DNA from 4 places in the Lysinibacillus sp. NPDC097279 genome. Region 3 is predicted to be linked to each of the others. Evidence: riboswitches for the same ligand, from Rfam matches in the RefSeq annotation. Region 3 holds a riboswitch; each other region holds the start of a gene.
What was found. A riboswitch is a leader RNA that binds a small molecule or an ion and turns the genes downstream of it on or off. The one in region 3 is predicted to bind S-adenosylmethionine.
Positions count from the first base shown of each region.

Region 1: linked by a shared signal. The riboswitch ahead of metA (homoserine O-acetyltransferase MetA) and the one ahead of ACIQ1H_RS22070 (bifunctional homocysteine S-methyltransferase/methylenetetrahydrofolate reductase) in region 3 are both predicted to bind S-adenosylmethionine.
Region 2: linked by a shared signal. The riboswitch ahead of metK (methionine adenosyltransferase) and the one ahead of ACIQ1H_RS22070 (bifunctional homocysteine S-methyltransferase/methylenetetrahydrofolate reductase) in region 3 are both predicted to bind S-adenosylmethionine.
Region 4: linked by a shared signal. The riboswitch ahead of ACIQ1H_RS16370 (methionine ABC transporter ATP-binding protein) and the one ahead of ACIQ1H_RS22070 (bifunctional homocysteine S-methyltransferase/methylenetetrahydrofolate reductase) in region 3 are both predicted to bind S-adenosylmethionine.

Region 1 covers NZ_JBIWDA010000001.1:1,314,310-1,320,200, forward strand. Annotated here, with positions in the region: gene ACIQ1H_RS06630 (GerAB/ArcD/ProY family transporter) at 1-1,089, shown strand, start outside; gene metA (homoserine O-acetyltransferase MetA) at 1,177-2,112, opposite strand; SAM riboswitch class I at 2,218-2,327, opposite strand; gene ACIQ1H_RS06640 (nucleotide excision repair endonuclease) at 2,647-3,018, shown strand; gene panF (sodium/pantothenate symporter) at 3,120-4,565, opposite strand; gene ACIQ1H_RS06650 (YhdT family protein) at 4,565-4,828, opposite strand; gene ACIQ1H_RS06655 (class I adenylate-forming enzyme family protein) at 4,990-5,891, opposite strand, start outside.
Region 2 covers NZ_JBIWDA010000001.1:19,741-25,631, forward strand. Annotated here, with positions in the region: gene ACIQ1H_RS00110 (alpha/beta hydrolase family protein) at 1-390, shown strand, start outside; gene ACIQ1H_RS00115 (alpha/beta hydrolase) at 650-1,609, opposite strand; gene pckA (phosphoenolpyruvate carboxykinase (ATP)) at 1,713-3,299, opposite strand; SAM riboswitch class I at 3,502-3,620, shown strand; gene metK (methionine adenosyltransferase) at 3,874-5,070, shown strand; gene ACIQ1H_RS00130 (gamma carbonic anhydrase) at 5,364-5,876, opposite strand.
Region 3 covers NZ_JBIWDA010000010.1:53,406-59,296, reverse strand. Annotated here, with positions in the region: gene metH (methionine synthase) at 1-1,442, opposite strand, end outside; gene ACIQ1H_RS22070 (bifunctional homocysteine S-methyltransferase/methylenetetrahydrofolate reductase) at 1,435-3,282, opposite strand; SAM riboswitch class I at 3,372-3,471, opposite strand; gene ACIQ1H_RS22065 (protoporphyrinogen oxidase) at 3,596-4,984, opposite strand; gene ACIQ1H_RS22060 (hypothetical protein) at 5,052-5,315, opposite strand; gene ACIQ1H_RS22055 (protoglobin domain-containing protein) at 5,493-5,891, opposite strand, start outside.
Region 4 covers NZ_JBIWDA010000004.1:73,793-79,683, reverse strand. Annotated here, with positions in the region: gene ACIQ1H_RS16390 (arsenate reductase family protein) at 1-299, shown strand, start outside; gene gcvH (glycine cleavage system protein GcvH) at 381-761, shown strand; gene ACIQ1H_RS16380 (toprim domain-containing protein) at 1,019-1,360, shown strand; gene ACIQ1H_RS16375 (thioredoxin family protein) at 1,374-1,685, shown strand; SAM riboswitch class I at 1,741-1,845, shown strand; gene ACIQ1H_RS16370 (methionine ABC transporter ATP-binding protein) at 1,929-2,957, shown strand; gene ACIQ1H_RS16365 (methionine ABC transporter permease) at 2,947-3,615, shown strand; gene ACIQ1H_RS16360 (MetQ/NlpA family ABC transporter substrate-binding protein) at 3,678-4,532, shown strand; gene ACIQ1H_RS16355 (glycosyl hydrolase family 8) at 4,896-5,831, shown strand; gene ACIQ1H_RS16350 (diguanylate cyclase domain-containing protein) at 5,806-5,891, shown strand, end outside.

The DNA.
Region 1 (5,891 bases), on a different contig from region 3:
AATTCGTTCGTCGAGGCAAATGGCAAAATATTAGGCAAATTTCTCGGTCCTTTGGCATCACTAGGTTTTTTATCTTTAACCTTTCTGTCAGCTGGTGAATTGTTATATTTCATTGGTAATTTTATGCAAACAGAAGTGATGCCTGAAACGCCTACTATATCCTTTATTGTTTTATTCACCATTATTATCGTTTTTGCTTCGTATTTAGGCATCGAGACTTTTGCTCGCTCAGCAGAAATACTATTTGCAATTTTCTCAGTAATATTTATTGTCTTTATTATTTGTATTTCACCTCAAATAAATATCCAAAATATACAACCTATTTTAGAAACAAAAACAAAGCCATTACTAATCAGTACACTATCATTTATGAGTATTTTTTCATTTCCGTTCGTTGTGTTGCTTATGTTCTTCCCTACAGGAGTCAATGTACAAAAAGCAGCTCAAAAAGGGTTTTATTTAGGGACGATAATTGGCGGAATCGTATTAATCATTATTATTGCCCTATCAACACTAGTCCTTGGTTCAACGAATACTGCTGCTAAAACATTTCCAAGCTATGCTTTAGCTCAAAGAATTTCAATAGGCAATTTTTTTCAGCGCGTAGAAATAATTATGGCGGTTATGTGGATTATTTCAATTTATATTCGTACCTTTATTTATTTTTACGCCACGGTTATTGGCTTAGGACAAATACTTAAAGTGAAAGATCCTCGCCCCTTTATTTTACCATTAGGGATGTGCATGGTTGCAATGGCACAACTTGCTCATCCTAATATTGTCCATTCGAATAATTATAATCAGAAAATATGGCCTCTATTTTCAGGGCTAATAACTGTTTTACTTCCATTGCTTTTACTAGTAGTTGCAAAAATGCGTAAAATAAAAAAGAATGAGGATAATCAACAACGTGATAACAAGCAACAGGATACAAACGCTCAACAAAATTCCAACAATCAGCAAAGTGCTAGTATTTTAAAGGATTCTATCGATACCCAAAGCGACAATACTAAACAAAAATCTACAGAACAGCAAGATACTAACACGCAACAAGATTCTAAAAATAAACCAAATACTACTGAATCGTAAAAAGTTTAAACAAACCCCCATTTCTCGCTGTTTATTTGAGAAATGGGGGTTCTTATCGCTGTATAACGCAATGGCAATAGTCCCAAATTAAATATGGTATTCAATCTCATCAACAAAATCCCATTCGTACGGTGTTTCCTGATAAACATAATAGTTGAGCCAATTCGAAAATAATAAGTGCGTATGTGCTCGCCATGTATTGATTGGCTCGTTCGAAGGATCATTATGTGGGAAATAGTTAACAGGTATGGCAATATCAATCCCTTTTTCAACATCACGATAATACTCATCTGCCAATGTTGTCGCATCGTATTCTAAGTGACCAGTAATCATAATGTTCTTATTATCCTTTGATTGCACAATAAAGACGCCAGCATCTTCTGAATAGGACAGTAAGCGTAAATCTGGGTGCTTACGTACTTCATCAATGGAAACCGATGTATAGCGAGAATGTGGTGCTGTAAATAAGTCACTAAAGCCGCGCACTAAATCAACCGTTAAATCGGTAATGACATGTGAATAGACGCCAGAACATTTTTCTGGTAGTTCAAACTTACCTATCCCATAATGATGATATAAGGCTGCTTGTGCCCCCCAACATATATGCATTACAGATGTGACATTTTTAACGGACCAATCCATTATCTCTGAAATTTCTTCCCAATAATTCACTTCTTCAAATGCCATCTTTTCAACAGGAGCCCCTGTAATGATCATCCCGTCAAAGCGACGATGGCGAATCTCTTTAAACGTCGAGTAAAATAGCTGTAAATGTGATTTACTCACATTTTTAGACTCATGTGTTGCTGTATTTAAAAATGTAATGTTCACTTGTAATGGTGTATTACCGAGCAATCGCAGTAATTGTAGCTCTGTTTTTTCTTTTTCTGGCATTAAATTAAAAATTAAAATATTTAAAGGACGAATTTGTTGCGTTTTAGCGCGGTCTTCTTCCATTACGAATATTTTTTCCCCACGTAAATGTTCTCCTGCTGGTAAGTTTTTTGGAATATTAATAGGCATGTTGCATTCCCCTTTTCTTTAATTTTTTTCTCTCTATCTAAATAAAATTAAAAAATCCCCCTCATTCCTTTGGAGCAAGAATGAGAAGGATAATTATCACGTTCACTCTTATCTCTCAAAGGAAACATCCTTTGGTGGAATTAGCACCTTTCTAACATTGTTAGAGGTTGCTGAAGCGTCATAGGGCCAAATCCCTCAGCTTCTCTTGATAAGATTATTTAATTAAAAAGAATTGTATCACGAACAATTAAGAATTTCAATAATACATAGAATATTTAGTATATAAATGAATGGAAGTTTATTTTTTGATGAACACTATCATAAAGTATCTATTGCTTTTGTGAGTTACGCATCTACTGGTTAAATATCATTTTTCACATCAATTGGCCTTCGTAAATGACAAACCAATGACAATTGTAACCCGATAAACATTAATGCATTGTAAATTGATTTTTGTAGAAGAAAACGTAATGGTAATCATGGAGGTATTATGTTAACATATACCTTTAGTAACAGAGAGGAACGTGAAATATTTTGATTAAAATTGAACTCCCAAAACCAGACTTAGTAATTCGTCAACGTGAGCAAGTATTAAAACCTGGGGAAGTAGAAATCCCGCCATTCCATGGTTTTATTGATTTCCATAAAATCACTCGCGAAAAAGGTGGCATTTTCTTATTCTACAACGAAAAAAATGAGCTATTATTTGTAGGGAAAGCGCGCAAAATTCGTCAACGCATTAAAAAACATTTTGAAGATAATGTATCACCAATGAAAAAGTACCGTGATGAAATTTTCAAAATTGAAGTGTATGAAATTGATGATCCAATGGAACGTGAAATTTACGAAACATATGCTATTAACACTTTCCGTGCAAAATATAATCTTGAAAAAGTATTTTATTAAGATAAACGCCGTTAGCAACCACTTGCTAACGGTTTTCTTTTTTAGCGTTATTCATATAAAAAAATACCATGAGAGACGTATCTCTCGTGGTATTTTAGTATTTAAATAAATATTTTTTCATCTTTAAATTTGTTAGCTGTTAGTAAGCTTACAATAACAAAGATTATAAATGAAGCTACTATCGGGATTGTCACTGTATGCATACCAAAGATTGACGGATAAAAGCGATCAATCACAATGTATAACGTCATGCCCGTAATCATGGAAGCAATTGCGCCATATTTGTTGGCCTTTTTCCAATATAATCCTAGGACGACTGACCAAATAAAGACAGCTTCTAGGCCACCAAATGCAAATAAATTAAGCCAAACAAGTAAATCTGGTGGATTTAACGCAAATACAACGACTGCTAAACCAATTACTGTAGTGACAATAAAGCTTGCCCGCTTAATCTCCCCATCGTTGGCAGTTGGCTTCACATAGTTTAAATAAATATCTTTCACAACGGTTGAACTAACTAACATCAGTAGTGCATTAACCGTAGACATCGTGGCTGCCATCGGTGCTGCTAAAACAATACCCGCTAAATATGGCGGTAAAACTTTTAACGTTAATAATGGCATCACTTTATCGCCAATCTCAATACCTGGCATTACTGGACGCGCTAGCACGCCAATTAGGTGCATGCCGAACATAATTGTCCCGATGGCGATCGTACCAATAATAATGGCTAAATGCATACTTTTAGAATCTTTATAGCTCATAGCACGTACTGCAATTTGAGGTAGCCCCACTACGCCAATTCCTATTAAAATCCAAAATGTAGAAACATATAACGGCGTTAGTTCACCTTCTGCACCAAATGGAGACACTAACTTTGGATTTTCTGCTACAAGGGATGTCATAATTTGATCTATTCCCCCGCCTGCAATGATTGTCCCAATTAGTAAAATAACCGTACCAATTACCATTATCGAACCTTGTACTGTATCCGTTAAAGCAACCGCACGGAAGCCCCCAATAATGACATAAATTAATACTGATGCAGCAAAAATAAAGAGTGCCGCTGTATAATTTAAACCAGTTAATGATTCAATTAAGCGTGCTCCACCAACCCACTGTGCCATCATTGCAGAAAATAAAAAGACAATAATACTAATTGCAGATAAAATTACAATGACATGGCTTTTATAGCGTTCCCGTAAAAAATCAATTAATGTTATTGCCTGATAACGGCGAGCAATAATTGCAAATTTCTTTCCTAAAATCATTAATACAAAATAACCAGCTGGTAGTTGTGCCATCGCTAGGAGTACCCATCCAAGTCCTTTATTATAAGCGACCCCTGGTCCACCAATAAAGCTACTTGCGCTTCCGTACGTGGCAATCATAGTCATTGCTAGGATAAAGCCACCCATTTCACGACCACCAAGAAAATATTCCTGTAAAAACGAGTTCGATGAACGGACATGTTTATTGGCCCATATACCAATACCAAAAATAATAATTAAAAAGATGAAGAGTGGAAAAATAACTTGCCAGTGCACTATTTATCCACCTCCCCGTCTTCAAAAGGTACTTCTTTGAAAAAGAATTTTAAGACGAGCCAGATTAACACAATCATAAAAGCTGTTCCAGCGATACAACTATAGAAAAACCATGCTGGGAAACCCCAAACATATGTATATTTTGTTGGATCCCCCGAGCCTAGGCCATATGCAAAGCCGTACCAAATAGCAAAGTTGACAAGTACAAGTCCTATGCCGATGAGCGCCTCACGATGTGCAATTTTAAAGCGTTGATCTTTCAATATAGAATCCCCCTAACCTACTCTATTTTACTGATATGTAGGTATTATGGGAAGCATTGTGAACGATTTCGGTCGTTTTATCGGCGATTTTACACATCCTATCGGCGATATTAGAAGTTTTAACGGCGATTCCATACATTCTATCGGCGATACCTCATATTTTATTCAATTGCCATGTAAAGTGCTTTTTTGTCGATTTTCCCGACGATTGTTTTTGGTAACTCATCGATAATAATAATTTTTTTCGGAATTTTGTAGTGTCCTAACTCATTTCGACAAAGAGCCTTCACTTCAGCTATTAGCGTATCAGATTGCTGTTGGCAAACAACAAATGCCGTTACAATTTCACCCCAATAATTGTCTGGCACACCGATGACAGCTGCTTCTTTTACAAGCGGATGACGTAATAAACATTGCTCCACCTCTTGTGGGTAAACATTTTCACCGCCACTAATAATCATTTCTTTCCGACGACCGACAATATAAAAATAACCATCCTCATCCATTGTGGCTAAATCACCTGTTTTTAACCAGCCATCACAAATCGAATTGTCCGTTTCCTGCTGATTATTCCAATAAAATCTAAACATATGCTTACCTCTGACAAAGAGCTCACCTACTTCATGTGCAGTGCAATTCTTCCCATCTTTATTAATAATTTTTGCCTCAATAAATTGCATGCTTTTACCTACTGCCCCTTTTTTCGCATAAGCTTCTTCGCGTGAGATATAAAAATTATTTGGTCCAGCCTCTGTTAGTCCATAGCCTTCTTTAAAATATAGTCCCTTTTTAAAAAAAGCATCGTATATAGGGAGTGGACACGGTGCCCCGCCAGATAAGAACACTTTTACAGATGGAAAACTACTTTTCTGAAAATAATCTGTTGTAATCATCGCCTGGTACATTGTTGGCACAAATAAAGAAATAGTTGTTTTATAGTGATTAATTGCTCTAAGTGCTGTTTCCGCTTCGAACTTATCTCCAATAACAACCGTTCCTCCTGCCATCAGCAACGGGATAGATAGCGCATTTAGCCCACCTGTATGGAACATCGGCATATAGT
Region 2 (5,891 bases), on a different contig from region 3:
GCACTGTGGACGGCAATTTTGCGTAAAGATATTACATCTGTTGTTACATGGGCAGGGGTGTCGGATGCGACAGCAACTTATTGGGAGCGTACGGATATGCGCCGTATGATGAAGCGTGTAATTGGAGGTACGCCTAATCGTGTACCAGAGGAATATGATGCACGTACACCATTATTTGAAGTTGAACACATTACAGCACCTGTGCTTATTATTCACGGCTATCGTGATGAAAATGTCGATATTGAACATGCAAGGCAATTAGCATTTTACTTAGAAGATGCCAATAAAACGTATGAAACATGGTATGATCATCGTTTTGCACACCAATATCCACCTGCTCAAAATCGTGAAACTGTGCGTGATTTGTGTAAATGGATGAAGAAACAATGAGAAGCAAATAAAGGGACAATTGTGCGAGATGGTGACTGGCACTAATTGTGTGTGTCTGGAATTGTTTGAGTGACAGTCACAAAATTTTTATAAAAATCCACTGTGCATTCTGTGGGCTATAGGGAAGCTGCAACCGTCGCTAGATGCGTCATGTGTTGCAGCTTGCGCTATTTGGTTACCATAGAAGCGTTCGTGGATTTTTATTATATTAGTTGTAAGAAATAGGACTAGTATAGTGAATTGTTTGAGTGACAGGCACTTATTCGTTTACGTAGGCACTTAAGAAGGTTTGAATTGTTTCCCAATATATTGCTCCTGCGACATTTTCAGCTCTACCGTGTCCAGCCCCTTCGACTAGTAATTTTTCTTTTGGCACATTGGCAGCTTCATAGACTTCATCTAGCATAGAAGAAGGCACGAATGTGTCAGTACTACCATGGATAAATAGCATCGGTGTTTGTGATTTAGCTACTTGTTTTACCGTATCGGCTTCACCAAGCGTATAGTCTGCTTTGATTTTCGTTACAGCTGAAGCAAAATTCATGATTGGAAATGCAGGCAAATGGAAGATTGCTTTAAGCTGATACGAAAATTCGCCCCAAACAGAAGAATAGCCACAATCCTCGATAATTGCCTTTACGTTTTTAGGTAATTCTTCGCCAGAGGCCATCATCACTGTGGCTCCGCCCATCGATACTCCAAAAAGGACAATTTCAGCCTCATTATTTAATTGCACCGTATTGTTAATCCATGACACGACATCTAAGCGATCATGCCAGCCCATTCCAATATAGTCTCCTTCACTTTTGCCATGGCCTCTCGCATCAGGAATAAGTATATTGTAGCCCATGTCGTAAAAGTTTTTTGCATACTTGGTCATCTGTAAACCATCACTTGAATATCCATGGAAGATGATGGCCCATTTATTTGAATCATTTTGATTTTTAATGGAATAGGCATGTAGCTTATGTTGATCGAAAGATGGAATCGTTGTTTCTTCGTAATGACTGTTGAACCATGTTTCACGAGCTTCTTTCTCTTTCACTTCATTCGGATTAGAATCAATTAAATTATGTGGGGCATCCAGAACGGCTGTTTTATCAGATTGTGGATTTAACGCCAAGTTATAAAAGTAATTGCCTGCAATAAATCCAGCTCCAATAAATAACACGACTAATGATACTAGGATGCCAACTAGTATTTTGTATTTTTTTTTCATATGTATCCTCCAATACTATCCAAAAAATGAACATTTGAAGATTATTTTTTATAGAAGTGGGTAAAAAAAAGGGAACGAATAAATCGTTCCCTTAGTCGCATTATTATTTTAATGGACCACCAAGTTTAGTGATTGCTTCAGAAACGTTTGAGAATTTCTTGAAGTTATCATTGAATAAACCAGCAAGTTCAGCAGCTTTTACATCATAAGCAGCTTTGTCTGCCCAAGCATCGCGAGGGTTAAGAACTTCTGAAGGTACACCTTCAACTGCTGTAGGGATGTGTAAGCCAAATACAGCGTCCTGTGTCGTTTCAACATTGTTCAGTTTGCCATCGATTGCAGCACGTACCATTGTACGAGTGTATGAAAGCTTCATACGGCTACCTGTACCGTATTCGCCACCAGTCCAACCAGTGTTTACAAGGAATACTTGTGCGCCATGCTCATCGATTTTTTGACCTAACATTTCAGCGTAAACAGTTGCTGGAAGTGGAAGGAATGGAGAACCGAAACATGTAGAGAATACTGGCTCTGGCTCTGTTACACCACGTTCAGTACCTGCTAGCTTCGAAGTGAAACCACTTAGGAAGTGATACATTGCTTGTTCTTTTGTTAATTTACTGATTGGAGGTAACACACCAAATGCATCAGCAGTTAAGAAGACGATTGTTTTTGGATGACCTGCAACAGATGGATCAACAATATTTTCAATAAATTGGATCGGGTAAGCAACACGTGTGTTTTCTGTTAATGAAACATCATCGTAGTCACAAACACGAGTTTCAGGATCTACAGCTACGTTTTCTAGAACAGAACCGAAGCGGATTGCGTTATAGATTTCAGGTTCTTTTTCAGCAGAAAGGTTAATTGTTTTTGCATAGCAACCACCTTCAATATTGAATACGCCGTTGTCAGACCAGCCGTGCTCATCATCACCGATTAATTTGCGGGCAGGGTCAGCTGATAAAGTTGTTTTACCAGTACCAGATAAACCGAAGAATAATGCCACATCGCCAGCTTCACCTACGTTTGCTGAACAGTGCATTGATAGGATGCCTTGTTGTGGTAATAGGTAGTTCATAATACCGAAAATAGATTTTTTCATTTCACCAGCATATTCAGTACCACCGATTAGGATGATTTTCTTTTCAAGTGATACAATAATGAAAGTTTCAGAAGATGTACCATCGATAGCTGGATCCGCTTTAAAGTTAGGAGCTGAAATAACTGTGAATTCAGCAACATGAGAAGCTAATTCTTCTTGTGTTGGACGGATAAATAATTGATGGGCGAAAAGATTGTGCCAAGCATATTCATTGATTACTTGGATGCTTAATTGTGAATCTTTGTCAGCACCAGCAAAACCTTTGAATACGAATAATTCGTCACGTTCTTTTAAGTATTTAACTACTTTTACATATAAGTTATCGAACACTTCCGAAGAAATTGGTTGGTTTACTTTACCCCAGTCAATTTTATCTTTTGTGCTTTCTTCTTCTACCGTATATTTATCTTTAGGTGAACGACCAGTGTATTTGCCAGTTTCTGCACGAACTGCGCCATCTACTGTTAACATTGCTTCACCACGAGATGTAGCTTTTTCCGCTAATTGTGGTACTGAAAGTTGAACGTTAATGTTCCCACCGTTTAATAATTCCTTCAGTTCGTTTGCAATTTCTACTGAATTCATCGATTAAATACCATCCTTTTTTATAATATTCCCTTGAGTTTGAGGGAGTTTTTCTTAATTTCAAAAATAGTATAACACAATTGCTTTAATAATCTATACTAATTCAAAAATTATTTTCGTGTTTTAATTAACTTTCAACAAAAAGTCATAAAATAATTGACAACGTTCGACCTTTTACGTAAGATGAGGAATTGAACGGATACTCTTATCCCGAGCTGGTGGAGGGTCAGGCCCTGTGAAACCCGGCAACCTGCATGAACTATTTCACGACATGCGCTGGTGCCAACCTGATGCAAGGGGAAAACCCTTGAACGATAAGAGTGAAAGGTTACGAAGTCATTATTCCTTTCCTCATGTAAAGACGTGAGAAAAGGATTTTTTTATTTTCATAATGAATGTAAAGGTAAGTATATACAATTCTTTCCTTATTATAATGACGGATCTTTCGAAATCCTCATGTTAAAAGCAACAACGGCTTGAAAGTTCTATCCTTCAGGAGCGAACTTGACATGGGTAATGAGTACCGTATTAATTTCGCAAATGCTATTTGTAAGAGTAATAGGAGGAAAACCAAATGACAAACCGTCGATTGTTTACATCAGAGAGTGTAACAGAAGGACATCCTGACAAAATTTGTGACCAAATTTCGGATGCCATTTTAGATGCCATTTTAAAAGAAGATCCAAATGCACGTGTAGCGTGTGAAACAACTGTAACGACAGGATTAGTACTAGTAGCAGGAGAAATCACTACTTCTACTTATGTAGATATTAAAGGTATCGTGCGTGATACTGTAGCAGAAATCGGCTACACACGCGGTAAATATGGCTTTGATGCTGAAAACTTAGCAGTACTAGTAGCAATTGGTGAACAATCACCAGACATTGCCCAAGGTGTAGACCAAGCATTAGAAGCGCGTGAAGGTTCTATGACTGATGCAGATATTGAAGCAATTGGTGCAGGTGACCAAGGATTAATGTTTGGTTACGCTTGTAACGAAACACCTGAATTAATGCCTTTACCAATTAGTTTAGCGCATAAATTAGCTCGTCGTTTAACAGAAGTTCGTAAATCAGGTGAACTAGCATATTTACGTCCAGACGGTAAAACACAGGTGACAATTGAGTATGATGAACACAACATCCCAGTACGTGTCGATACGATTGTTATTTCAACACAGCATGATGAAGAAGCGACACTAGAGCAAATTCAATCAGATTTAAAAGAGTTAGTAATAGCTCCTGTAGTACCTAATGAGCTATTAGATGCTCAGACAAAATATTTCATTAACCCAACAGGTCGTTTTGTTATTGGTGGACCTAAAGGAGATGCTGGTCTTACAGGACGTAAAATCATCGTTGATACATACGGTGGCTATGCACGTCATGGTGGTGGAGCATTCTCTGGTAAGGATGCTACAAAAGTGGACCGTTCTGCTGCATATGCAGCGCGTTATGTAGCTAAAAATATTGTTGCTGCTGGTTTAGCAGAACGTGCTGAAGTACAACTTGCTTATGCCATTGGTGTAGCACAACCCGTATCAATCGCAGTAGATACATTTGGTACAGGAAAAGTAAGCGAAAGCGATATCGTAAAATGGGTTCGCGATCTATTTGATCTACGTCCAGCAGGCATTATTAAAATGCTTGATCTACGTCGCCCAATTTATAAACAAACGGCAGCTTATGGTCACTTTGGCCGTACAGATTTAAATGTGCCTTGGGAAAATACGGACAAGGCAGATGCTTTAAGAGAAAAAGCAGGTCTATAAGCAATGGAAAGGGGCTACTTCATGGCCCCTTTCTAACTTGCTTCAGCATTCATACCTCACGTTTAAAAGTTGGGTTTGAATGCTGAAGCAAGTTACAGATTTTTTGAAGAGCTTGTCAAGCATACAAAAAATCTGGACGGCAATTATGGATAGGCGTAAATGATTGCAAAAAAATTCGCGTCTTTCCGTTTACAGTTGGAAGGAAATCGCGAATTTATTTTTTATCCTGTATAAATGTGTTTCTACAAGAGCACCTACACCTATATCGGCAGCCCTCGTATTTAGGGCATTCATTATTTTTGAAGAGATTTGTAATATTGACCTTTTTCGGCGTATTCTCTAACGATACGTTCCATGTCTTCTTTATCTTCAGCATTTAATTCACGTACGACTTTTGCTGGACGACCTAATGCTAAGCAATTAGGAGGAATGACTTTACCTGGAGGTACAAGACTACCCGCACCAATAAAAGCACCTTCTCCTATCTCTGCCCCATCCAACACGATTGATCCCATACCTATTAATGCATTTTTTCGAATTGTACAGCTATGTAAAGTTACTTGGTGTCCAACTGTTACTTCATCTTCGATTATTAATGGATATTTTGGACTTTGATGTAGACAGCAAAGATCTTGGATGCTTACTCGTTTACCAATTATTGTTGGCGATACATCGCCTCGAATAACAGTATTAAACCAAATAGTGGTTTCGGCACCAATCGTTACGTCACCAGTAACGGTTGCATAGTCAGCAATAAATACCGATGGATCGATATTAGGGGTCTTGTCTTTAAACGGATAAATCATGCTAAACGCCTCTTT
Region 3 (5,891 bases):
GAACGCTCGGCAATTTCTAGTTTACGATGGCGATCTACTGCCATCCCTTGCTCATCAATCGTACCGACAACTAAAGAGCCACCATATTTTTTCACTAATGGCATTACGGCGTCAAAACGTTCTTCGCCATCCTCTAGATTAATAGAATTGATAATGGCTTTACCTTGTGAAAATTTCAGCGCTTCCTCAATTACTTTCTCATCTGTAGAATCAATTACAAGCGGTACTTTTACTTTTTTAACAACTTCCTGCATAAAGCCACGCATATCCTCTAATTCATCACGGTCTGGGTTCGCTAAGCAAATATCAATAACATGTGCCCCGTTTTTCACTTGTGCACGTGCAATTTCTGCAGCTTCCTCATATTTCCCGTCAATGATTAAATTTTTAAATTTTCGAGAGCCAATTACGTTCGTCCGCTCACCAATAAATAGCGGTCGCATCGAATCATCATAGACTAAAGGTTCAATACCAGATACAACATGACCATGTGTACTTTCTGGTAATTGACGCGGCTTTTCATCCTTCAGCACTTCTCGGATTGCCGCAATATGTGCTGGTGTTGTTCCACAACAGCCGCCAACAATATTAAGCCAGCCTTTTTCAGCAAAACCTTTTAATTTTCGAGATAATGATTCTGGCGATTCATGATAGCAGCCTTCCTCATCTGGCAAACCAGCATTTGGATAACAGCTAATATAGCCTGTAGAAAGCTCTGCTAACGAACGAATATGATCTGTCATAAATTCTGGACCAGTCGCACAGTTTAAGCCGACAGATAACGGCTTAATATGCTCAATTGATATGTAAAAGGCATCAATCGTTTGCCCCGCTAGCGTTGTACCCATTGGCTCAATCGTGCCAGAAATCATAACAGGTAGTTCTTTCCCAGTGTCTTCAAATGCACGTGATACCCCGAGCGTCCCCGCTTTTACATTTAGCATATCTTGACTCGTTTCAAGAAGCAGTACGTCCGAACCCGCTTCGATTAACGCCTTTGCCTGTACATAAAAGTTTTCTTCGAGTTCATCAAAGGTAATACCGCCAGTTACTGATAATGTTTTCGTCGTTGGCCCCATCGCCCCCGCTACAAAGCGAGGCCATTCTGGAGTAGAAAACTCATCTACTACTTTGCGCGCAATTTCCACTGCACGTTTATTAATTTCTTCCGCCTTAGAGCCAAGATTATATTCATTTAATACAAGAGGCGTACCTCCAAACGTATTTGTACAAATAATATCCGCACCAGCCTCTAAATATTTTCGGTGAACCTTTTCAAGCACATCAGGTCTCGTTAAAACAAGGTTCTCGTTACATCCATCAAGCTCCTCGCCACCAAAATCTTCTGCTGATAAGTTTTCATTTTGAAGCATTGTACCCATTGCGCCATCAAGAATTAATATTCGTTTCTCTAGTTGCTCTTCAATCAAGTGCTTAGCCATCTATACTTACCCCTTTTTTCTGTTCATCCAATTGCTCAATAAATTTCATTAACTCTAGCGTCATATCATAGCGTAAAAACGGTGTAATTAAGTAAATACCATTGAAATACTCTGCAGCTACTTCTACTAACTCTTTAGCAATTGCAATCCCTTCTAATGTTGAACGTTCTTTATCTTCACCACATGCCTTCATACGTGACAGTGCATCATCTGATAGTTTGATACCTGGTACTTCATGGTGTAAAAATTCAGCACTCTTATAGCTTGTTACTGGCATAATCCCAATATAAATTGGTGCATCTAAATGCTTTGTTGCCTCATAAATTTCAATAATTTTCTCTTTCGTATAAACAGGCTGAGAAATAAAGTAATCGGCGCCATGTTCAATTTTTTTCTCTAGACGGGCTACTGCTCGATCTAACACACGGACATTCGGATTAAATGCTGCCGCTACAGAAAAGTTTGCTTTTTTACGAAGTGGCTTTCCAGAAAATGAAATACCTTCATTCAACTGTTTAATCAGTTGGATTAGCTCCATAGAAGATACATCATAAACACTTGTTGCACCAGGGAAGTCGCCTACCTTAGTCGGATCTCCAGTAACCGCTAAAATATCATGAATACCAAGTGCATTTAAGCCCATCAAATGCGACTGTAATCCAATTAAATTACGGTCACGACACGTTATATGCGTTAATGGTCGAACACCATGTGTTTCCTTTAATAACGCACCCATTGCCACATTACTAATGCGTGGCGATGCAAGTGAGTTATCTGCCATCATCACTACATCTGCGCCTGCTTCATATAATTTTTTCGCCCCTTGAATAAAGCCATCAATCTCTAAATGCCTCGGTGTATCCAACTCCACGATAACTGAGCGCTCACGTTTCACCTTTTCATGTAACGGCTCATATGTTGCAGGCTCTGCTTCTCGTACAATCTCTACTTTTTCAGGCTTAGCTAACTTTTCTTCAATAGGTGTTAACTCTTCTAAATATTTTTTAGCTGCCGCAATGTGCTTTGGTGTTGTGCCACAGCAGCCACCTATTAAACGAACACCTTGGTCAACTAGTGCAACCGCTGCTCGACCAAAATAATCTGCTTCTGATTCATAAACGACACGCCCATCCTCTAAATCTAGCAATGAGGCATTTGGATAGGCAGACATAAATGCTTTTTCAGGAAGTTCAACACCTTCGAATGCTTGAATGGTATGATGCGGACCTAAACGGCAATTTACGCCAACTACATCTGCACCAAGCATCTCAAGCTCGTGCAATGCATAATTTAATGCCATTCCATTTTGTAACACGCCAGGTTCATGCATTGACACCTGCGCAATAATTGGTAGCTTTGTTTTGGCACGTAACATTTTTAACGTTGCGCTTAACTCTTCGAAATCATAATACGTTTCAAGTAAAAGGCCGTCTGGATTGCCTGCAAGTAACACATTAGCTTGCTCTTCAACTGTCGTTAAAATTTCCTCTAACGTAGCATCACTTTTACGAATACCGCGGATGCCCCCAATTGTGCCTAACACAAATTGCCCACCATCTGCTGCAGCACGTTTAGCAATCGTGATCGCCGCTTCATTAAACTGCTGCACTCGCGATTCTAAGCCGTAGCGTGCTAATTTAATAGCATTAGCCCCATAAGTATTTGTCTGAATTACATCTGCACCAGCAGCAATATATTCTCTATGAATTTTTTCAATTAATTCTGGTTTCTGTACATTCATTTCTTCATGGCAGTACTCCAAGCCGTAGCCATATAAAACAGTACCAATAGCACCATCTGCAGTTAACACATGTGTTTTTAACTTTTCTAGCAATCCCATAAACGTAAGCCTCACTTTCCTTTTTCCCAAAATATAAAAAGCCTTCTTTTACAAAAAAGAAGGCTTTAACGAATCGTAATTGTTTTTCCTTCTCATCTTCGACCAATAAGGTCTTCTGGATTTAGCACCTGACATGAGTTGGTTGCTGAAGCTTCATTGGGCCAGTCCCTCGGCTTCTCTCGATAAGAATGTAGTATGAATTTTTCAAATAATTAAAAGAATCATATCGTTTACAGGCGATAGAGTCAAGACTATTTCACTTAACAAAGGAGATTTCCCCAGAAAAATACCTATTTTCGTATTTATTTCACTGCTATACTAGTTTTTCTGCAAGCTCTTCGCCTATTTTTTTACCATTTTGAATACAAGCACCAATACCTACTCCAAAATAAGAGCAACCTGCTATCGATAAATTGGGATACTTTTCTGCAAGCTCAGCTGTTAAGCCCTTCAATGCTTCATGATGTGCTAAATCGTATTTCGGCATTTGGTCGATCCACTTTGCAACATTAACAACAGTTGGCTTTTCATCAATACCTAAACTTTTCTTCACATCTTCTAATGCGACAGCTGCTAGTTCTTCATCTGTCATCTTTCGTAATTTTTCGTACGCAGGATTAATGCTCTTATAAAACAGTCGTACAAGTAATTTACTATTAGTAGATGTATGCTTCCATTTTCGGCTTGTCCACGTTGCCGCATTGCATTGCACATTTGAATTATGCGATACAATAAAACCCGTTCCATCTGCTGGTAACACTGCATCTGGTACATCAAAGCCTAAGTAAATTGTTATGGCAGAAGCTGTCGTAAATTCTTTAAAGTAACGATCCAACGATGGGTCCTGTAATAAGCTTTGCACCGCATCATTCGGTAGTGCTAATACAACGTGATTAGCCTCAAGCTTTCTATTATTAGCTAAAGTGATTGTATATTGCCCTTCATGTTTCTTTACACTTGTTGTTGCTACACCTTTAATAATTTCTACTTCTGTTAATGTTTCTTCAAGGCGATCAATCAGTGATGATAAGCCTTCTTTAAACGAAATAAATTTTTTATTGGAAGCTTTCATAAATTGTTCGCGATTTGCATCAAACCCCTTAATGATGCTTCCGTAATCATTTTTATAATCAATTAAGTACGGCAGTGTAGATGCAATCGAAAGTTGATGTAGGTCTCCAGAATATACGCCTGCTAATACTGGTGCTATTTGATTTTGTACAAGCTCTTCTCCTAAGTAATACGTTAAAAATTCACCTATTGAGCTTTCTTTAGTAAATCCTTTATTTGGCATCGTTAAGTCCTGTAATGCAATTTGTTTACCAGCGTCTGATACAAGTGTACTCGCTTCAAGAGAAGATAAGCTCATAGGGATACCGAATGTTGAATCTGCTGGTATTGCATGTAATTCGTCGTTTGTATAGATATAAGATACCCCTGTTTCGTTGTACACCAGCTCCTGTTCAAAATTAAGCTCCTGCACTAGCTCCATGACCCCTTTATGCCGAGCAACAATTGAATCAGCACCCGTTTCCATTATAAAACCTTGGTCATACGCAGAGTGAAGCTTTCCACCTAAATAAGCATTTTTTTCAACTAGCACTAGTTTTACATCTATTTTTTTCTCCAATACTTGGCGTTGTAAATAATGCATCGTACATAAACCAGTAATGCCGCCACCTAATACAACTATTGTTTCCATGAAGAATCGCCCCTAATTTCTTTATTTATCTCCTATTAGTATAAACTTTTTTTGCAAACATTTACGTTCAACCCATTACAAATTTAGCAAAAATAAAGTACGGTGAATTGTTTGCGTGCCTGACACCCCAGATACGGCGAATTGTTTGTGTGCCTGACACCCCAGAACGGCGAATTGTTTGTGTGCCTGACACCCCAGAACGGCGAATTGTTTGTGTGCCTGACACCCCAGATATGGGAATTGTTTGTGTACCTGACACCCCAGAACGGCGAATTGTTTGTGTGCCTGACACCCCAGATACGGCGAATTGTTTGTGTGCCTGACACCCCAAAGGCATGGAACTCCACAGGTACCTCAAAATAAAAAAATCCGCTTCACTTTCTGTAAAAGTAAGCAAGAGCCCAAAGATCATAAGGCTCTTATCCTACCTGCGGAAAGCAAAGCGGATTTAAATTAAATTTTATTTGAAAGTATTTTAATAAGGTCCTCCCATTAATAATAATTTCAATTAGTTTAAGTTTTGGGCAACACTCGCTAATTTATCTGCAGAATTTGTGACTTCGTTAAATGCAAGCCCAAGCTCATTCAGAATCAGTGCCACAGCTTGCACTTCTTTTTCCATACGATCATTTTGGCACTTTGCTTGTGTCATGGCATCTAAAATTTTATTAAATTGCCCCTCGGTTTGCGCCATGTTTTCCTCACCTAACGCAACTTCTTCCTGAATATGGCTAAGGGTGAGGGCAAGCTTATCCGTTCGCTCCGTCGTTTTTTCCAATAATTTAGCAACAGATGTAACAGATTCCTTCGTTTGACTTGATAATTTACGAACCTCATCTGCTACAACACTAAAGCCTTTCCCCGCCTCTCCAGCACGGGCTGCTTCAATAGCTGCATTTAAAGCTAA
Region 4 (5,891 bases), on a different contig from region 3:
GGTTAAACGACAATGGCGTTTCATACGAAGAGGTACACATTGTTGAACAAGCACCTACGAAAGAGCAAATTAAAAGTTATTGGCAGGCTAGCGGGCAGCCATTAAAGAAATTTTTCAACACATCTGGCATGAAATATCGCGAACTTGGGTTGAAGGATAAACTGGCGGAAATGTCGGAAGATGAACAGCTCACACTACTTGCTTCTGATGGTATGTTAATTAAGCGACCAATCGTTACTGATGGAAAAAAAGTAACGTTAGGATTTAAAGAATCAGATTTTGAACAAGCGTGGAAATAACAGCTTTAATCCTTGTTTTTATGAAAGAAGTATGGCACACTGAAAGTGAATATATTACATATTTATGGAGGGGTTTTTGGCATGAGCACACCTAAAGACTTACGTTACTCTGAAGAACACGAATGGGTAAAATTAGAAGATGGTAAAGTACGTATCGGTATTTCGCATTTTGCACAATCTGAATTAGGAGACATCGTTTTCGTTGAGCTTCCACAAGTTGGCGACGAAATTAAAACTGATGATCCATTTGGCAGCGTAGAATCAGTAAAAACTGTTTCTGAATTATACGCACCGATTTCAGGTACTGTAGTGGAAGTAAATGCAGATCTAGAAGATAGCCCAGAATTCGTAAACGAATCACCATATGAAAAAGCATGGATGATCGTTGTAGAGCCTGCTGATGCTTCAGAGCTTGAAAACCTTATGACTGCAGAACAATACGAAGAAATGATTGCAGAATAAACAAGCCTATAATAGAAAAACGTCGGAATACATACCGGCGTTTTTTATTATATAACACAGGTATGCAATTGTTTTTTGAGCTTTACAAAGCGTGACTCTTCAAGTAAATGAAAGTCCAAGTAACTCACATCAAATGTTATCCAAATTGCAAAGTGACATATAGAAAATATTGTTAACGTGTAGATCTATGCATAGTGTGGAATCCAATAATTGCAATGAATTGTTGTAGTAGATAACTGCTAAATGGGGGTGGCGTGATGTTCGAAGGGAAATGTTTAATTGTGGAGGGCCGTTCGGATAAGCTTCAAATAGAACCTATTTTGAGTGAAGATGTTACAATACTTTGTACAAATGGTACAATTGGTGTGCATCAATTAGAAGAATTACTCGACCCATATGAGGGCTATGAGCTCTATACATTTTTTGATGCAGATGCATCTGGAGATAAATTACGAGCATTGATGGACAGACATTATCCTGAAGCAGAGCATTTGCGAACGATGCCTACTTATAAAGAAGTAGAAACTACACCGAGGAAAGTGCTTGCAATGATTTTATTGCGTGCGCATTTTTCCATCCATAATGAATATATTTTGTAAGGTTGGTTAAAAAATGGAAGAATGGTCAAAAGAGCAGTGGGAAGCAGCAGTAAAATCTGGTGAAAAAACTGCCTTTTATTTATATACACCGATGTGCGGAACGTGTGCAGTTGCTTCTAAAATGATGGATATTATAGAACAATTATTGCCACAGTTAAAATTAGGTAAGGCAAATATTAATTTTTTAGAGCAAATAGCTTATGATTTTCAAATCGAAAGTGTCCCGTGTTTACTCGTTAGTGATGGTGGATCAGTTATAGAAAAGGTTTATGCATTTCAATCCGTACCTTTTTTATACGAATTGTTAAAAAAACCAATTGACTGAACTTTGCTAGCATGGTAAAGTAACAACTATATTAAAAACTATTAAATATATCGAACTCTTATAAAGAGCGGCGGAGGGAAGTGCCCTATGAAGCCCGGCAACCATCACAAATGTGAAAAGGTGCCAAATCACTCAAAGATTTTTCTTTGAAAGATGAGAGAACGGTTTAGCGTATAAAGTACGTGACCCCTTCTACTTGTCTGTGAGTGAAGGGGTTTTCTATATGAGAAAAGGAGTTTCGCTATGATACAGCTTCAAAATATTACGAAGAAATACAAAACCGCAAATGGCGAATTAACTGCTGTTAAAGATGTTAATCTTACAATTAACAAAGGTGAGATTTTTGGCATTATTGGCTATAGTGGCGCTGGTAAAAGTACGATGATTCGTTTATTAAACGGTTTAGAAAAGCCGACAACTGGTTCGGTGAAGGTGAATAACCAAGAATTTTCATCTATTAAGGGTCAAAAGTTGCGTGATGCTAGACAAAAGGTAAGTATGATTTTCCAACATTTTAACTTACTTTGGTCAAGAACAGTTGCAGAAAACATTGCATTTCCACTTGAAATTGCAGGTGTAGCTAAAAGTGAGCGAGACGCACGTGTGAAAGAACTTATTGCACTTGTTGGTTTAGAAGGTCGTGACAAATCGTATCCATCACAACTGTCAGGTGGTCAAAAGCAACGTGTTGGCATAGCACGAGCACTTGCCAATAATCCTGAAGTGCTGTTATGTGATGAAGCTACATCAGCACTGGATCCAGAAACAACGGATGCAATCCTCGATTTGCTTGTCGATATAAACGAACGATTAGGCTTAACAATCGTATTAATTACTCATGAAATGCATGTTATTCGCAAAATCTGTCATCGTGTAGCGGTAATGGAAGCTGGAGAAATTGTTGAACGTGGTGAAGTACTACAAGTGTTCCAAGCACCACAAGCAGCGATCACTAAAAAATTCGTATCACAAATTACCGATACGAAGGAAACGCAGGAGACAGTTGCACAGCTTAGAATGAATTATCCAACAGGACACCTTGTTAAGCTTGTATTTGTTGGTGAAAAGACAGAGCAGCCAGTTATATCACATTTAGTAAAACAGTTTGATGTAGAAGTTAGCATTGTCCATGGTAATATCTCGCAGACGAAAAATGGTGCATACGGTACTCTTATTGTACAAATTGATGGCACAGAGACAAATGTAGCAGCTGCATTAAATTATTTAAATACAGTTGAAGTACAAACGGAGGTGATTGCAAATGCTAACTAGTCTCTTTCCAAATGTCGACTGGGAAAAAATGTGGACAGCCACATATGAAACACTTTATATGACCACTTTATCTACAGTCGTAACATTTATACTTGGTTTAGCCATTGGCATAATCCTCTTTTTAACGAGTCCAAACCAATTATGGGCCAATAAAATTGTTAACTTTTTAACAGGATCGGTCGTTAATATATTCCGTTCGATACCATTTATCGTGTTAATTATTTTACTCATTCCATTTACGAAGTTTTTACTTGGGACAATCCGAGGAGCAAATGCAGCCCTACCAGCACTTATTATTGGTGCTGCCCCATTCTATGCACGAATGGTACTAATTGCATTACGTGAAATTGATAAAGGTGTTGTTGAAGCAGCACGCTCGATGGGTGCTAAAACGTCCACGATTATATGGAAAGTTCTAATTCCAGAATCATTACCAGCACTTATTTCTGGGATTACTGTAACGGCTGTAGCACTTGTTGGATATACGGCAATGGCTGGTATTATTGGTGCTGGCGGTCTAGGAAACTTAGCCTTTTTAGATGGCTTCCAACGTAATCGCCAAGATGTGACATTAATGGCAACTATTTTGATCTTAGTAGTCGTATTTATCATTCAATGGATTGGCGATATGATTACAACGAAAACAGACAAACGTTAAAAAGGTTAAACCGGTATTTACCGCTAACATATTGTTTGAACAAATAAAGGGAGTGTATACAAATGAAGAAGTTATTAGCAGGATTATTTTTATCAGTACTTGTATTGGCTTTAGCAGCATGTGGTGCTGGTAACAAAGACGAAGCAGGATCAACAACTGGAGATGACAGTGCAAAAACTGAAGATAAAGTAACATTAAAAATTGGTGCTTCTAACACACCTCACGCAGTTATTTTAGAACAAGCAAAACCGATTTTAGCAAAAGAAGGTATTGATTTAAAAATCGAAACGTACCAAGACTATGTATTACCTAACCAAGATTTAGAGTCAAAAACTATTGATGCAAACTATTTCCAACATATCCCTTATCTTGAATTACAAATTAAAGATAATGGCTATGATTTTGTAAATGCAGGTGGCGTACATATCGAGCCAATCGGTATTTACTCTAAAAAATATAAATCACTTGAAGACCTTCCTAAAGGTGCAACAATTTTATTATCGAACTCAGTTTCAGACCATGGCCGTATGTTGTCACTATTAGAAGCAAAAGGCTTAATTAAATTAAAAGATGGTATCGACAAAACAGCAGCAGAAATTAAAGATATTGTAGATAATCCGAAAGACTTTAAATTCGATGCAAATACTGCACCAGAGCTACTTGTGCAAATGTTTGAAAACGAAGAAGGCGATGCAGTACTTATTAACTCTAACTATGCAATTGATAATGGACTAAACCCAATTGAAGATGCAATTGCTTTAGAAGATAAAGAATCTCCATATGTAAATATTATTGCAGTTCGTGCTGGTGATGAAAATAAACCAGAAATTAAAAAATTATTAGAAGTATTAAAATCTGAAGAAATCCAAGACTTCATCTTGAAGGAGTGGAAAGGTGCAGTAGTACCAGTTAAATAATATCTATATATTAAAAAATAGTACAAACCATGAAAATGGTTTGTACTATTTTTTTAGGGAAAGATAAATAATGGTGTGAAATCCAATAATTAAATTCTATTATTTTTCCCAAACTGTTTAGAATTTGTTTAGATTCATTTAATATGATTACTGTTATAATATAATTCGCTAATCATACTGAAAGATTTTGGTACTTAGTCCTAGTGGAGGTGAAATCCTATATTAAAAAATTTTTATTGTGGTATTTTAGTTATATTTTTCCTTTCAATCGTTTTAATAGGGTGCTCTCAAGGGAAAGAAGAAGTAACTAAAGTAACTAAGGAGCCAATTTCATCAACTGAACAATTTGTTATTGAGGAATTAATGACAAAAGATAACTTATTACGTACTGATTTAACGCAACAAAAAGATGTGTTTTTATCTGAATCTGTCGGTTTATGGTTGACCTATTTACTAGAAAAAGATGATCAAGCTCGCTTTGATGAGCAGTTTGAGGTGATCAATCATTATTTTTTAGAGAAGAAATTTATAGTATGGCGAATTGATGGTAAAAAACAAGCTACTGTTAATGCGCTGATTGATGATTTGAGAATTATGCGAGCGCTATTTGATGCAGGTGAAAAGTGGAATGATGAGCGTTATATTGCGTTAGGGAAGACCATTGGTAAAAACATTGTAAAGTATGGAATGCAAAAAGGGACGTTTATAGATTTTGTTGACGTTCATACACATAAGAAAGCTAACACAATTACATTAAGTTATATTATGCCTTCTGCACTTTTAAAGATGCGACAATATGATGTTTTATCTAAAGAACAACTAGAGCAACAATTATCGATTTTAGCAAAAGCGCCAAAAGCTCAAGCAGGCTTTTTTCCAAAGTATTATGATGTCGTAACCAATAACTATGAATATGATACGGAGTTACATATGATCGATCAATTGTATACGGCTTACCATAGCGCCACTTTAGGTTTGGAGACGAAGCCATTTACTAATTGGATGCTGTCTTTATATAGTAGAGATCAAAAATTGTACGGCCGCTACGATGCTACTACTGGTGAGCCAGCTGTATCATTTGAATCACCTGCTGTGTACGCAATGGCTACGCGTTATATGTTAGAAATTCATAATGATAGGATGGCTGAAGAGTTTTTCCGTAAAATGGAATCTCTCAAAGCTGATGCAAATACGGGGTATGTAGATGTGCAAACAAATGCGACACATATATTTGATAATTTATTACCACTTCTAGCGGAAAGAGAGGTCGACAATGCGAACAGCAATAAAATGGAATAAAGCTATATTTGTTTATGGCGTTTTACTTATTTTGCTTCTACAATTACCTGCTTATTTTTT